One region of the Sulfuriflexus mobilis genome, then DNA from elsewhere that is predicted to be linked to it. Evidence: predicted binding sites of a transcription regulator. Region 1 holds the regulator's gene; each other region holds the start of a gene.
What was found. The regulator sigma-54, encoded in region 1, starts transcription at its own class of promoters, with help from an activator protein. The targets are predictions, from matches to a motif close to TGGCANGNTNCNTGCTT.
Positions count from the first base shown of each region.

Region 1 (4,378 bases):
AAGGACCAGCCCATGAACATTGAGGCAGACCGTGTCGATATTGATGATGAAAAGGGCATCAGTACCTTTCGTGGCAATGTTGTCATCACCCGTGGCAGTATTCTCATCAAGGGTAACGTGGTCATCGTCTACCGCGACAAGAACAAGGACCTCGACAGGGTCCACGCCACGGGCAAACGCGCCCACTTTCAGCAACGTCCGGACAACAAACCTGATGACGTCATCGCCGAGGGTCGCGAGCTGTTTTACGACGCTGTCAAGGAGATCCTGATCGTACGCCGTGAGGGTGAGGTCATTCAGGGTGGTGATGTCTTCCAGGGTGAGCACATTGTTTATGATACCCGACGCGACTTGGTTGAGGCGCGCGGCGGCGGTGAGGACGGCAAAAAAGGCCGTGTACAAATGATCCTGCAACCGAGTAAAAAAGACCCGAAAAAATGAGTGCCCTGCGTGCAGAAAAACTCTTCAAGACCTATCGTTCTCGCAACGTCGTCAATGATGTCTCGATGCACATCAACAGTGGTGAGGTCGTCGGCCTGCTAGGCCCGAATGGCGCCGGCAAGACCACCAGCTTTTATATGATGGTAGGGCTGATCTCGGCCGATGCCGGGCATATCTATCTCGACGATACCGACATCAGCCACTTCCCGATGCACCGCCGTGCCCGACTCGGCATCGGCTACCTGCCTCAAGAAGCCTCGGTATTCCGTAAGCTCAGTGTCGAGGACAACATCCGCGCCATCCTCGAATCGATGCCGGGCCTGTCGGCGGAGCAAATCGAAACCGAGACCGAGGAATTGTTGCGTGAACTGCATATCTCGCACATCCGCGACAGCCTCGGCATGAGCCTGTCCGGTGGTGAACGCCGCCGGGTTGAGATCGCCCGCGCCCTGGCCACGCGTCCGGATTTTATCCTCCTCGACGAGCCGTTTGCCGGCGTCGACCCGCTCTCAGTCGTGGACATCAATTCAATTATCAATCACTTACGTGAGCTCGGCATCGGCGTATTAATAACCGACCATAATGTTCGGGAAACCCTCGGTATCTGTGAGCGTGCCTACATTATGAATGCCGGGGCGATCATCGCCGAGGGTGACCCGGAAAGCCTGCTCGCCGACAAGCAGGTGCGTGAGGTCTATCTTGGCCAACATTTCACCCTCTGATGTCAATTTTATCCTGTACTGGCACGAATGTTGCGCTAGAATATTAGTTAGGTAACACGTCTGCCTTTAATGAAAGATCCGAACCGCACATGAAGCAGTCCATCCAGCTTCGTCTGGGCCAGAACCTGACCATGACTCCGCAGTTGCAACAAGCCATCCGGCTGTTGCAATTGTCTTCGCTGGAGCTGAGTTCAGAGATCCAGGAGGCCCTCGACAGCAACCCCATGCTTGAGATCGCCGAGGGTGAGGAAGGCGCTGACAGCAGCCAGGAAGAACACGGCAAGGACAAGGAAAAACCCTCTGCCAAGGATGACATTGCCGCAGCCGACACCGACAAGGCCATGCAACAGGCCGATATCCCCGATGACCTGCCGGTCGATACCGCTTGGGATGACATTTATGAACCGAGTTACCAATCCAGCGGCCCGGCCAGCTCCGAGTTCAGCCAGCGTGATTTCGACATCAACAGTGATGACGAGGAGGGCCTGCATGACCACCTGATGTGGCAGATGCGCATGAGCCCGTTTTCCGATACCGACATGACGGTTGCCACCTCGATCATCGACGCGATCGGCGAAGACGGTTACCTTGAGAGCAGTACTGAGGAACTTCTCGAAAGCCTGCAGGACGAACTGCCCGAACTCGAACTTGACGAGGTCGAGGCCGTATTAAGACAAGTACAGAACTTTGACCCGCCAGGTGTCGCCACACGTGACCTTGGCGAGTGCATGCTCATGCAGCTACGTCAGTTTTCCCCGGAGACAGCATGGCGTGAACAAGCCATGCAGATGGTCAGTGAACACCTCGAGCTGCTGGCCGCGCATGATTACCCGCAATTGATGCGTCGTATGAAGCTTAACGAAGAGGACATGCAACAGGTCATCACCCTGATACGTTCACTGAACCCGCGTCCCGGCAGCCACCTTTCCAGCCAACGTACCGAATATATCGTACCCGATGTCTATGTCCGTAAGCACAAGGGCGTGTGGCGTGTGGAACTGAATCCGGATGTTGCACCCAAGCTACGTATTAATGACCTCTACGCTGGCATGATCCGCCGTGCCGACAACAGCCAGGATAACAACTTTCTCAAGGATAACCTGCAAGAGGCCCGCTGGTTACTAAAAAGCCTGCAAAGCCGCAACGAGACCCTGCTCAAGGTCGCCACCTGTATTGTTGAACACCAGCGCGGTTTTCTTGAGCACGGTGAAGAGGCCATGAAGCCACTGGTGCTGCACGATGTCGCTGAGGCCGTGGAGATGCATGAATCAACCATCTCCCGTGTTACCACACGCAAATATATGCATACCCCGCGTGGCATCTTTGAGCTGAAATACTTTTTCTCCAGCCATGTCAGTACCGCCAGCGGCGGCGAGTGTTCATCCACCGCTATCCGCGCCCTGATCAAAAAACTGATCGCGGCTGAAGAACCGAAGAAACCCCTGAGTGATAACAAGATCGCTTCACTCCTGGAACAACAGGGCATAAACGTGGCCCGACGCACCGTCGCAAAATACCGCGAGGCCATGTCGATCCCGCCTTCCAACGAACGTAAACGGCTGATGTAATCATGCACCAGCCTCAACCCAGAGGAGCACTACTATGCAAATCGACCTCACTGGACATCACATCGACATCACCGATTCTATGCGTGATTATGTGAACAGCAAGTTCGAACGACTTGAACGACACTTCGATAACGTCACGAACACGCACGTTATTCTGACTGTGGAAAAACTCCGTCAGAAGGCCGAAGCCACCGTGCACGTTACCGGTCACAAGTTGTTTGCTGAATCAGTCGATGAAGACATGTACGCTGCGATCGATTCACTGGTCGATAAGCTTGATCGCCAGATTATCAAGCATAAGGAAAAAACCACCGACCATCATCGTTCTGAAGGTGGCCTGAAAAACCAGGAGTTTCAGGAAATCCCTGAATAACCCCTTATTAAAAACCTTAATAGTAAATCTATAATATGAATATCAGCGATATACTTTCACCGGAGCGCATTAGCTGTGCAGCCACTCCGGCAAGTAAAAAACGTGCACTGGAGGAAGTCGGCGCACTGATGCTGAATGCCGATGCCAGTCTTACCCAGGGCGAGATCTTTGATAGCCTGCTATCACGTGAACGCCTGGGTAGTACTGGCCTTGGCCATGGCGTTGCCATTCCGCACGGGCGTATCCAGAGCGGCGACAAGACCATCGGTGCATTCATGCAGCTCCGCGAGGGCATCGACTTTGATGCCATAGATGGCCAGCCGGTAGACCTGGTCTTCGGCTTGCTGGTGCCAGAGGCCTCTACCGATGAACACCTGAAGATCCTCTCGCAACTGGCACAAATGTTCAGCGATACGGCTTACTGTGAAAAATTGCGGCACGCCACCAGCAATGAAGAAATCTACACACTTCTAACACACTGGCAGGCCGCCACAGACTGACATGACTGAAAACATCTCTGTCAAATCCCTGTTCGATACCCATCGCAATAAACTGGCACTTGTGCATGTTGCCGGGAGTAATGGCGAAGATCGTCATATTCATTTCGATGGGCCGCAAATCACGGACGAAGATGACCGGGATGTCTCCTACGTCGGGCACCTGAACTTTATTCACCCACACCGTATTCAAATCATCGGTTACCGTGAAATAGAATACTTTATGCGCCTGTCGCAACAGGGCAGGCATGAGTCACTCAACCGCCTCTACGAGGGCAACCCGCTTTGCATCATCATTGCCAATGGCATTGACGTCCCCGATGACTTTATTGCCCGTTCCGAGAATACCGGCCTGCCACTCTATAGCTCTACCCAGAACAGTCAGTTTCTCGTTAATAATCTGCAATACTACTTGTCACACAGTCTCGCCGAGCGCGCCACCATTCATGGTGTGTTCATGGAGGTCATCGGCATCGGTGTCCTGCTGAGTGGCGAGAGCAGTGTTGGTAAGAGCGAACTGGCGCTGGAGCTGATTAGTCGTGGCCACCGCCTGATTGCCGATGACGCCCCCGAGTTTTCCCGTATTGGCCCCGATACCCTGAGTGGCAGTTGTCCACCACCCATCAAGAACTTCCTTGAGGTGCGCGGCCTGGGCGTACTGAATATCCGTGCCATGTTTGGTGATAGTGCCATCAAAGACAGTAAATACCTACGTGTGATCGTCCATCTGGAAAAGATGGACGAAGACCAGCTGCTGCATATCGACCGTCTCTGCGG
Region 1 is NZ_AP018725.1:641,647-646,024, reverse strand. Features, by position in the region: gene lptA (lipopolysaccharide transport periplasmic protein LptA) at 1-441, shown strand, start outside; gene lptB (LPS export ABC transporter ATP-binding protein) at 438-1,163, shown strand; gene EL386_RS03315 (RNA polymerase factor sigma-54) at 1,253-2,731, shown strand; gene hpf (ribosome hibernation-promoting factor, HPF/YfiA family) at 2,766-3,104, shown strand; gene ptsN (PTS IIA-like nitrogen regulatory protein PtsN) at 3,140-3,604, shown strand; gene hprK (HPr(Ser) kinase/phosphatase) at 3,606-4,378, shown strand, end outside.

Region 2 (4,378 bases), 400 kb from region 1:
GCAGGTAATCTTGCACCTGCTCTGTAGCCAGGAGTGTGGTGGCATGGCTGCAATGCCGTTGCTCAAGTCTGGGCATTAGACGGTCACCTTGCTATTAAGGTGGGCGACACGGATCGGTGCCGGTGGGTGACTGTCATGGAAGGCGGAATACAGCGGGTCAGGGGTCAGGGTGTTGGCATTTTCTTCATAAAGTTTGACCAGTGCCTTGACCAGTTCCTCGGCGCTACTGACCGTGGCGGCGAAGGCATCCGCCTCGAACTCGTGTTTGCGCGATGACCAGGCCATGAGCGGATGCAGGAAGAAGGTGAATACCGGGATCACCATGAGGAACAGGGCCAGCGCACCGTGCAGGCTGGACTGCTGCATGCCGAGTGCGGTGAAGAACCAGGGTTGCTCGATGAGCCAGCCGAGCAGGGCCAGCCCGGCGAGGCTGAACAGGGTCATGGTGACAATGCGCTTGAGGATATGCCTGTGATGGAAATGGCCGAGTTCATGAGCGAGCACGGCCTCGATTTCCGTGGGACTGAGGCTGTCGAGCAGGGTATCAAAGAAGACAATGCGCTTGTTCCGGCCCAGGCCGGTGAAGTAGGCGTTGCCGTGTCCGGAACGGCGTGAACCATCGACGACAAAGATACCATTACTGGTAAAGCCACAACGACGGAGCAGGCTCTGGATACGTTCGCGCAATGCCTCGTTGTCGAGCGGTTTGAATTTGTTAAACAGTGGCGCGATAAAGGCCGGGTAGGCCCACATCATGAGCAGGCCAAAACCGGTCCAGACCGCCCAGACCCACAGCCACCAGTACTGGCCCATGTTTTCCATCAGCCAGAGGACCAGCATGGCCAGTGGCAGACCGATAAGCAATAACAGTAAAAATTGCTTGGCTTGATCAGAAACGAAGGTTGCAGGCGTGGTGCGGTTAAAGCCGAACTTCGCCTCAAGGATGAAAGTACGATACAGGCCCATGGGGATATCGAGTATGGCCATCAGCACAAACAGGCTGATAAGGAAGCCGGTCCCTGTCCATAAGTGCGACAGGCCGAAGGAGGCCCACAACCCATCCAGTGCATTAAGTCCGCCACCGAGTGTCCAGGCCAGTAACAGGACTACTCCAATGACGATTTCGATACGTTCAAGGACAGTCTTGGCGAGGGTGTAATCAGCGGCCTTTTCATGCGCCGACAGTGGGATACGCGCAGCAAAGGCCTCGGGGACCTTGCCGCGGTGTGTAGCCACGAAGCGGCTGTGACGCAGACTCAGCCACCACTGGACGAGGGTCGACAGGCCGAGGACGATGAGGAAGAGGCTAAGAAAGCTGGTTTCATTCATGGATTCTGGTTCCGGAATTTGCGCAAACTGTGCAGGCAGGGTAGCCTTAACGCTTAATTAAAACAAGCCGTTAACTGCCCGGAGTATTGCATGCCGCAAGACGTGAATAACCTTATCTGGATCGACCTGGAAATGACCGGGCTGGATACCTTCAATGACCTCATTATCGAGATCGCCACTATCGTCACCGATAAAGATCTGAATACACTCGCGGAAGGTCCGATTTGCGCCATCCACGTCGATGACACAGTGCTGGCAGGCATGGATGACTGGAATACACGGCAACATGGCCAGTCCGGCCTGACTGAGCGGGTTAAAAACAGCCAGCTGAGCGCGGCTGACGCCGAACGTGAGACGCTGGAATTTATCGGCCAGTATGTGCCGAAAGGGGCGTCACCGATGTGTGGTAATAGCATCTGCCAGGACCGCCGTTTTATGGCACGCCTGATGCCGGAGCTGGAGGCCTATTTTCACTACCGCAATCTCGATGTAAGCTCCCTCAAGGAACTGGCTCGACGCTGGGCACCCGAGGTTTACAAGGGACACTCAAAGACGTCTTCCCACCTGGCGATGGACGATGTTCGGGATTCGATCGCGGAGTTACAGTATTACCGGGAGCACTTCCTGAAGGTTTGACTCAGGCATCCTGTTCGAGGTTATCTTCAAGGAGAATACTGTCATCGGCAGGCAGTAGCAGGTTGGTCGTGCAGCTCATGTCAAAGCCGTAGAATTCCTTTATATAGCGAAATATACGCTTATTGTGATAGTCCATATGCTGCTCGATGTTTTCAATAACATCACGGGCCAGTTGGCAGGCCTCAACCTCATCTCGGCGGATGGTAAAAATTCTGCCATCACAGCGGAATCCAGCCTCCATCATACGTAGTCGAATTTCCTGCCAGAGTGCCTTGCAGCTCTCCTCAGGGTAACTGGCGTAATCCAGGTTAATGACAATGGCGTAGTGCATGGCTTATTGGATAATGAAACTGGTAAAAAAGATATCTTCAATCTGTACGTGATTAGCATGTTCCTTTATGGCTTTTTTTATTTCCTGCAAAGCCGATTTACGCAGCGCTTCTTTTCCGGCTACCGAGTAGAGCTTACTGGCTTCCTGGTCGCTGAGTAACATAATCAGATAGTGCCGCAGTGCATGTTCATGGGCAAGTAATTCTGCACCCTGATTCGGGTCGGCCAGTTTGAGCTGAACAGCCACCTGTAAAAACCGCATACGACCTTTATCTGTGATATTTACAACAAACGGTGCCTGGAATGACAGGTACGGTGACGCCGAGCTTGAAGAGCCGCCGCTTGAGGCATAGAGCGGTGTTGTGAATAGAAATAATAGGAACAGGGCGAGAAGGTTTCTGTACATAATCATTATCATCATTCGGACGTTATCATTGTTATTGTATCGGCAGCCAAAAGGCAAGCCTTAAGGCTTTTCCCGGATAGGTGGCCTAAATGTATCTATCACGAGTAAGGAATAGAGCATGCCACCTTGATAAACATAATAATAGCATGGCAAAACGCTGTTCAGACAGACGGCAAAAATACAGACAATTATTGCATAAATAACAATAAGTTGGGATAAGCCGGGAATGCAAATAATAACAATTTAAGGTATCACAGTGTAAGGACGATATCATCGGTGAACAGTGAGTGTTCAGGGTATTTCATTTCCCCATTATTCTGTGAGAGACACCGAAAATATAACCCGCCCTCAGCCGGGGTTTTTTTACTCCATTCCGCAAAATTACTGAATGTAAACATTCAATAAATATGTATGTATTGCCTTTATCGGGGCAAACAACTGGTCTAGTGTAAAATTGAGACTAAAGAGCAAAAAAATATAATGTGGTGAACATTCATCAGACGGCATGCATGTGTAAGGGGTTTATTAGATTGAGAGTATATGGATAAGGTTTCCTATGGATGATATCGCCCTGATGAAGATCGCACTTGATTATGCAACAGATGGCGTTTTACTGCTATCCAGAAACAGTATGAGAATTGTTAGTGCGAGTAAATCTGCGTATGAGACGCTGGGTTATAGTGAGGCTGAACTCTGTGAGTTAGGCTTATGTGATATACAAAAAAAATTATCAAAGGAGGATGTTAAAAACTACCTGTCATGCAATGCTGAGGATAACAAGCTTGACAAGGTAATTGAGGTGTTAATAAAAAAGAAGGACGGGGAGGTGTTTCTTGCCGAGATATCGATACGTGTTGCTAATGATGAGTATGCAACGGCTGTTATACATAATATTGAAGAAAGAAAGAAAATTGAAATCGAGTTGGAGTCTTACAAAGATCATCTCGAAATGATGATAAGGGTTCAGACAGAAGACCTGGTGACTGCGCGAGATACGGCACTGTCTGCCGAAAAGGCCATGTCCAGCTTTCTGGCCAACATGTCTCATGAGTTAAGGACACCCCTGCATGGGGTGCTGAGTTTTTCGTCTATTGCGCTAAAGAAGATAGATGTCTTGCCACAAGAAAAGATAAAAAGCTTCCTTTCGGAGATCCATGAGAGCGCAGAAACGCTGCTAAAGATATTAAATGACCTACTCGATTTATCAAAGTTGAAATCGGGGAAGATGGCATATTCCTATGGCGAAAAGAACATTGTGGATATTTTGGGACGGGTTATAAGAGAGATGGAGATAATTTGCGGATACAAAAATATTTGTACAAATATACATATTACGGGAAATGAAAAGAAGATATCAATAGATGCGAACAGGATTCTACAGGTTTTCAGGAATATTTATTCAAATGCGATAAAGTTTTCTGGCGAAAATGGAAACGTGGATTTTTATATTGATTATTCCGGGAGAGCAGGAGTTGGAATTGAGATTTGTGATGAGGGTGAAGGTGTTCCAGAAGACGATCTGGTGAGGATATTTGATCCGTTTATTCAGAGTGATGCGAATAGCAAAACACCGGGTGGGACCGGGCTGGGCCTGCCTATCTGCAAGGAAATAATAGAGGTCGGGCATGGCGGAAGACTTGAAATGAATAACCGTGAAGGTGGAGGCGCCTGTGTATG
Region 2 is NZ_AP018725.1:1,043,890-1,048,267, forward strand. Features, by position in the region: gene EL386_RS05350 (4a-hydroxytetrahydrobiopterin dehydratase) at 1-76, opposite strand, end outside; gene EL386_RS05355 (M48 family metallopeptidase) at 76-1,329, opposite strand; gene orn (oligoribonuclease) at 1,420-1,965, shown strand; gene EL386_RS05365 (hypothetical protein) at 1,967-2,296, opposite strand; gene EL386_RS05370 (flagellar basal body-associated FliL family protein) at 2,300-2,716, opposite strand; gene EL386_RS05375 (PAS domain-containing sensor histidine kinase) at 3,258-4,378, shown strand, end outside.
Region 2: the regulator sigma-54 is predicted to act here: its motif matches at 2,809-2,825, upstream of EL386_RS05370 (flagellar basal body-associated FliL family protein).

Region 3 (4,378 bases), 1.1 Mb from region 1:
GTCAGGGACAAAAATACGGCATCCCCCTCCAGCTTGACCGGGTAGTAAGCCGCACAACCCTCATCCGGGGCCACGGCCAGACCGGAATCGAGATTGATCTTCCAGTCATGCAGCGGGCAGGCCACGCGTTTACCGTGTACGATACCCTGTGATAAGGGCCCGCCCTTGTGCGGACACTTGTCACGCAGGGCAAATACCTCGTCGTCTGCGGTGCGGAATACCGCAATATCACCCTGCTTTGACTCAACCACGCGTGCGCCGAGTCTCGGGATGTCGCTGAGGGTGCCAATTTCTATCCAGTTTTCACTCATTGTCTTGTCCAATCTGTTTTTCTGGCCTGTTGTTCCAGAAGATATTTAGGCATTGAGCTGCTTGAGCGGCTCGAATTCATGTTTTTCTGCACCCTGGGCACGTTGCTGCCACGGGTCATCCTGGGCGAACTTCTGCGAGAAGTGGAAACGCTCAGCCAGTGCCACGCGGTTATCCGCGTCATCGACGATCTGTTCCTTAACATGGGCCAGGCCGACACGTTCTATCCACGGTGCGGTACGTTCGAGGTAATGCGCCTGTTCACGATAGACCTGCATAAAGGCCGCGGCGTACTCGAGCACCTCTTCCTCTGTACTGACTGCACAAAGGAAATCTGTGGCGCGGACCTTGATGCCGCCGTTACCGCCGACATGCAGTTCGTAACCGGAATCGACACAGACCACACCAAAGTCCTTAATGGTCGCCTCGGCACAATTACGCGGACAACCGGAGGCGGCCATCTTGTACTTATGCGGGGTCCAGGAACCCCAGGTCATCTTTTCCAGCTCGATACCGAGCTGGGTCGAGTCCTGGGTACCAAAACGACACCACTCCTTGCCAACACAGGTCTTCACGGTACGCAGGGCCTTGCCGTAGGCATGCCCCGAGACCATGCCAGCCTGGTTCAGGTCATTCCAGATCACCGGCAGTTCGTGTTTTTTCAGGCCATACAGCGCGATGCGCTGACCGCCGGTAACATGCACGGTCTTGACGTTAAACTTTTCTGCCACATCGGCGATTGCACGCAACTCTTCCGGCGTTGTGCCGCCCCCCCACATACGCGGAATCACGGAATACGTCGCATCCTTCTGGATATTGGCGTGGGCGCGTTCGTTGATAAAACGTGACTGGCCGTCATCGCTGCCAGCGTCCGGCCAGGCACACATGACGTAATAGTTCAGGGCCGGGCGACATTTGCTGCAACCATCCGGGGTCTTCCATTCCATGAAGTCCATTACGCTGCGGATAGACTTGAGTTCTTTTTCCTTGATCGTGGCACGAATTTCATCATGCGTATGTTCGGTACAGGCACACAGGGGTTTCAGGTGCGGGGCTACCGAGTAGTCACCACCAACAGTATGCGCGAGCAGGCTCTCGACGAGACCCGTACAGGAGCCACAGGAACTCGAAGCCTTGGTGTGCGCACGCACGTCTTCAAGCGTAAAGAGTTTCTTGTCGGTAATGGCCTTGACGATGTCACCCTTGCAAACACCGTTACAACCACAGATTTCGGCACTGTCGGCCATCATGGCAATACGGTTCTCATCACCGTGACCCGAATCACCAAGATGGGCCTGACCGAAGAGGATATTTTCACGGAAGTCGCTGATATCCGTCGCATCGCGCATCAGGTCGAAATACCAGCTGCCATCGATAGTATCGCCATACATGACCGCGCCCTTGAGCTTGTTGTCCTGCACGACCAGCTTACGGTAGACACCCCGCGAGGCATCCTGGAAGACCAGTTCCTCGGTATCTTCACCGCCGGTAAAATCCCCGGCCGAGAACAGGTCGATGCCGGTGACCTTGAGCTTGGTTGAGGTCATTGAACCCTCATAACGACCAATCCCCATCTTCGCCAGGTGATTGGCGCAGACCTTACCCATTTCAAACAGGGGCGCGACCAGACCATAGACCTGGCCACGGTGTTGCACACATTCACCGACGGCATAAACCTTCGGGTCAAAGGTCTGCATCGTGTCATTGACGACAATACCGCGTTCACAGTGAATGCCGACCTTTTCGGCCAGAGCTATATTGGGTCGAATCCCCACGGCCATGACGACCAGCTCGGCGGGTATCTCACGGCCGTCTTCAAGCAGCACTGATTGCACGTGGTCCTGACCCTTGATCTCTTTGGTCGAGGCCTGCATAAGGATTTCCAGACCGCGGTCTTCCAGCGACTTGCGCAGCATCTTACCGGCGACGCTATCAAGCTGGCGTTCCATCAGGGTATCCATGAGGTGCAGCACAGTGACCTTCATGCCCTGCTGCATCAAACCGTTGGCCGCCTCAAGACCCAGCAGGCCACCACCGATGACCACCGCATGCTGATGTTGCTTGGCGGCCTCGAGCATCTTGTCGACATCATGGATATCACGGAAGCCGATGACTCCCTCGAGCTCATGTCCGGGGCATGGGATAATAAATGGAGTAGAACCGGTAGCCATCAGCAGGCGATCGTAGCTTGCCTTGGTACCGTCTGAGGCGATCACCTTCTGCGCAGAGCGGTCGATATTGATAACCTCTTTGCCTTTGTGCAGGGTGATATGGTTATCGATATACCACTGTTCATCATTGAGCATGATCTCATCAATGGTCTTCTCGCCGGCCAACACCGGTGAGAGCATAATGCGATTGTAGTTGCCGTATGGCTCTGCGCCAAAGACTGTAATGTCATACAGGTCAGGGGCGACTTTAAGGAGTTCTTCGAGGGTTCGTACACCGGCCATGCCGTTGCCGATAAGGACAAGTTTTTCTTTCATTGGGCTTCCCATGTTGCACTGACTCGCCGTTGAGCCGTGTCCTGCTAAATTAGCTAATCCTGATAGAGCAACATGCGTGCCAAAATCGATTTTTCCGGTTTCCCCCCTGAATTTCGCACTTTTCGACAGAAATTCCCCCTATTGCACCAATTTATCGCACTATTTTGATGCGTTCGCAGTAATTATGCATCGTTATGAACCATCGGCTTTATGCCCCATATATATAGGTGCAGGCATGAATCTTTATGCCAGGCATGGAGATTGTCGCTGGTTTAGCCCTCCCGAACGCGCCCTGCTTGTGCAGACCGCATATCTTTACTCTGACTGTTATATGAATAATAGCCGGTGTTTTTGCCAAATTATAAAGTTGGCATGTTCATTGCTCTGGAGTGTGGCATTAGCGAATAAAGCTGCCGCAAAGAAGCGGCACAGCATGATTAAATGACCCATCGAAGGGAGTTAGAAGTAATGAGTACCGACACCAGTAAGCTCAACCTGCTATCGTTCAGCGGCAACACAAAGATCTTGCACCTGACCTGGGTGGCCTTTTTTATCAGTTTCTTTGTCTGGTTTAACCACGCACCACTACTGGCGTATATACGTGACGAATTTGGGCTTAGCCCACAGCAAGTCAAAACCCTGCTCATCCTCAACGTCGCGCTGACTATTCCCGCAAGAATCATCGTCGGCATGCTGGTAGACAAGCTCGGTCCGAGGATCATGTACTCTGCCCTGCTCTCAATATCCAGCCTGCTTTGTTTCGGTTTTGCCTTCGCCGACAGCTTTGAGCAGATGGCCATCATGCGCTTCCTGCTCGGCTTTGTCGGCGCCGGCTTCGTGGTCGGTATTCGTATGATTGCAGAGTGGTTCCCGGCCAAGCAACTGGGCGTGGCGGAAGGTATTTATGGTGGTTGGGGTAACTTTGGGTCTGCCGCCGCGGCATTGAGCCTACCGACACTGGCTCTGATATTTGGTGGTGAAGAAAATGGCTGGCGTTACGCCATTGCCATGACCGGTGTCATCGCCCTGGTTTATGCCTTTATTTATTACTTCTCAGTCAGTAACACCCCAAAGGGGTCTACCTACTTCAAGCCAAAGAAGACGGGTGCCATGGAAGTGAGTACGCCCGGAGACTTTTTCCTTTACATGCTGATGAACATTCCTATGTTTGCTGCACTGGCCCTGTTGACATGGAAACTGGGACCGACCAACCTGAACCTGCTCGCCGCCAGTATTACCTACACGCTCTATGGTCTGCTGGTGCTGCTATATATCTACCAAACCATGCACATCTACCGCATCAATAAACATGTGTTTGAAAAGGCCGTGCCTGAGATTGACCGTTATAAGTTCAAGCAGGTCGCCGTACTAGACCTCTCTTACATGGTGACATTTGGTTCGGAGCTGGCCGTGGTCTCCATGCTGCCCCTGTTCTTCCTCGATACCTTTGACCTGGGTATGGTTGAGGCTGGCCTGCTCGCCTCCGGTTATGCCTTCATGAACCTCGTCGCCAGACCCGGTGGCGGCCTGATCAGTGACAAGTTCGGCCGTCGCAAGACCCTGTTGATCCTGCTGGCTGGATT
Region 3 is NZ_AP018725.1:1,717,265-1,721,642, forward strand. Features, by position in the region: gene nirD (nitrite reductase small subunit NirD) at 1-311, opposite strand, end outside; gene nirB (nitrite reductase large subunit NirB) at 357-2,795, opposite strand; gene EL386_RS08515 (NarK family nitrate/nitrite MFS transporter) at 3,264-4,378, shown strand, end outside.
Region 3: the regulator sigma-54 is predicted to act here: its motif matches at 2,861-2,877, upstream of nirB (nitrite reductase large subunit NirB).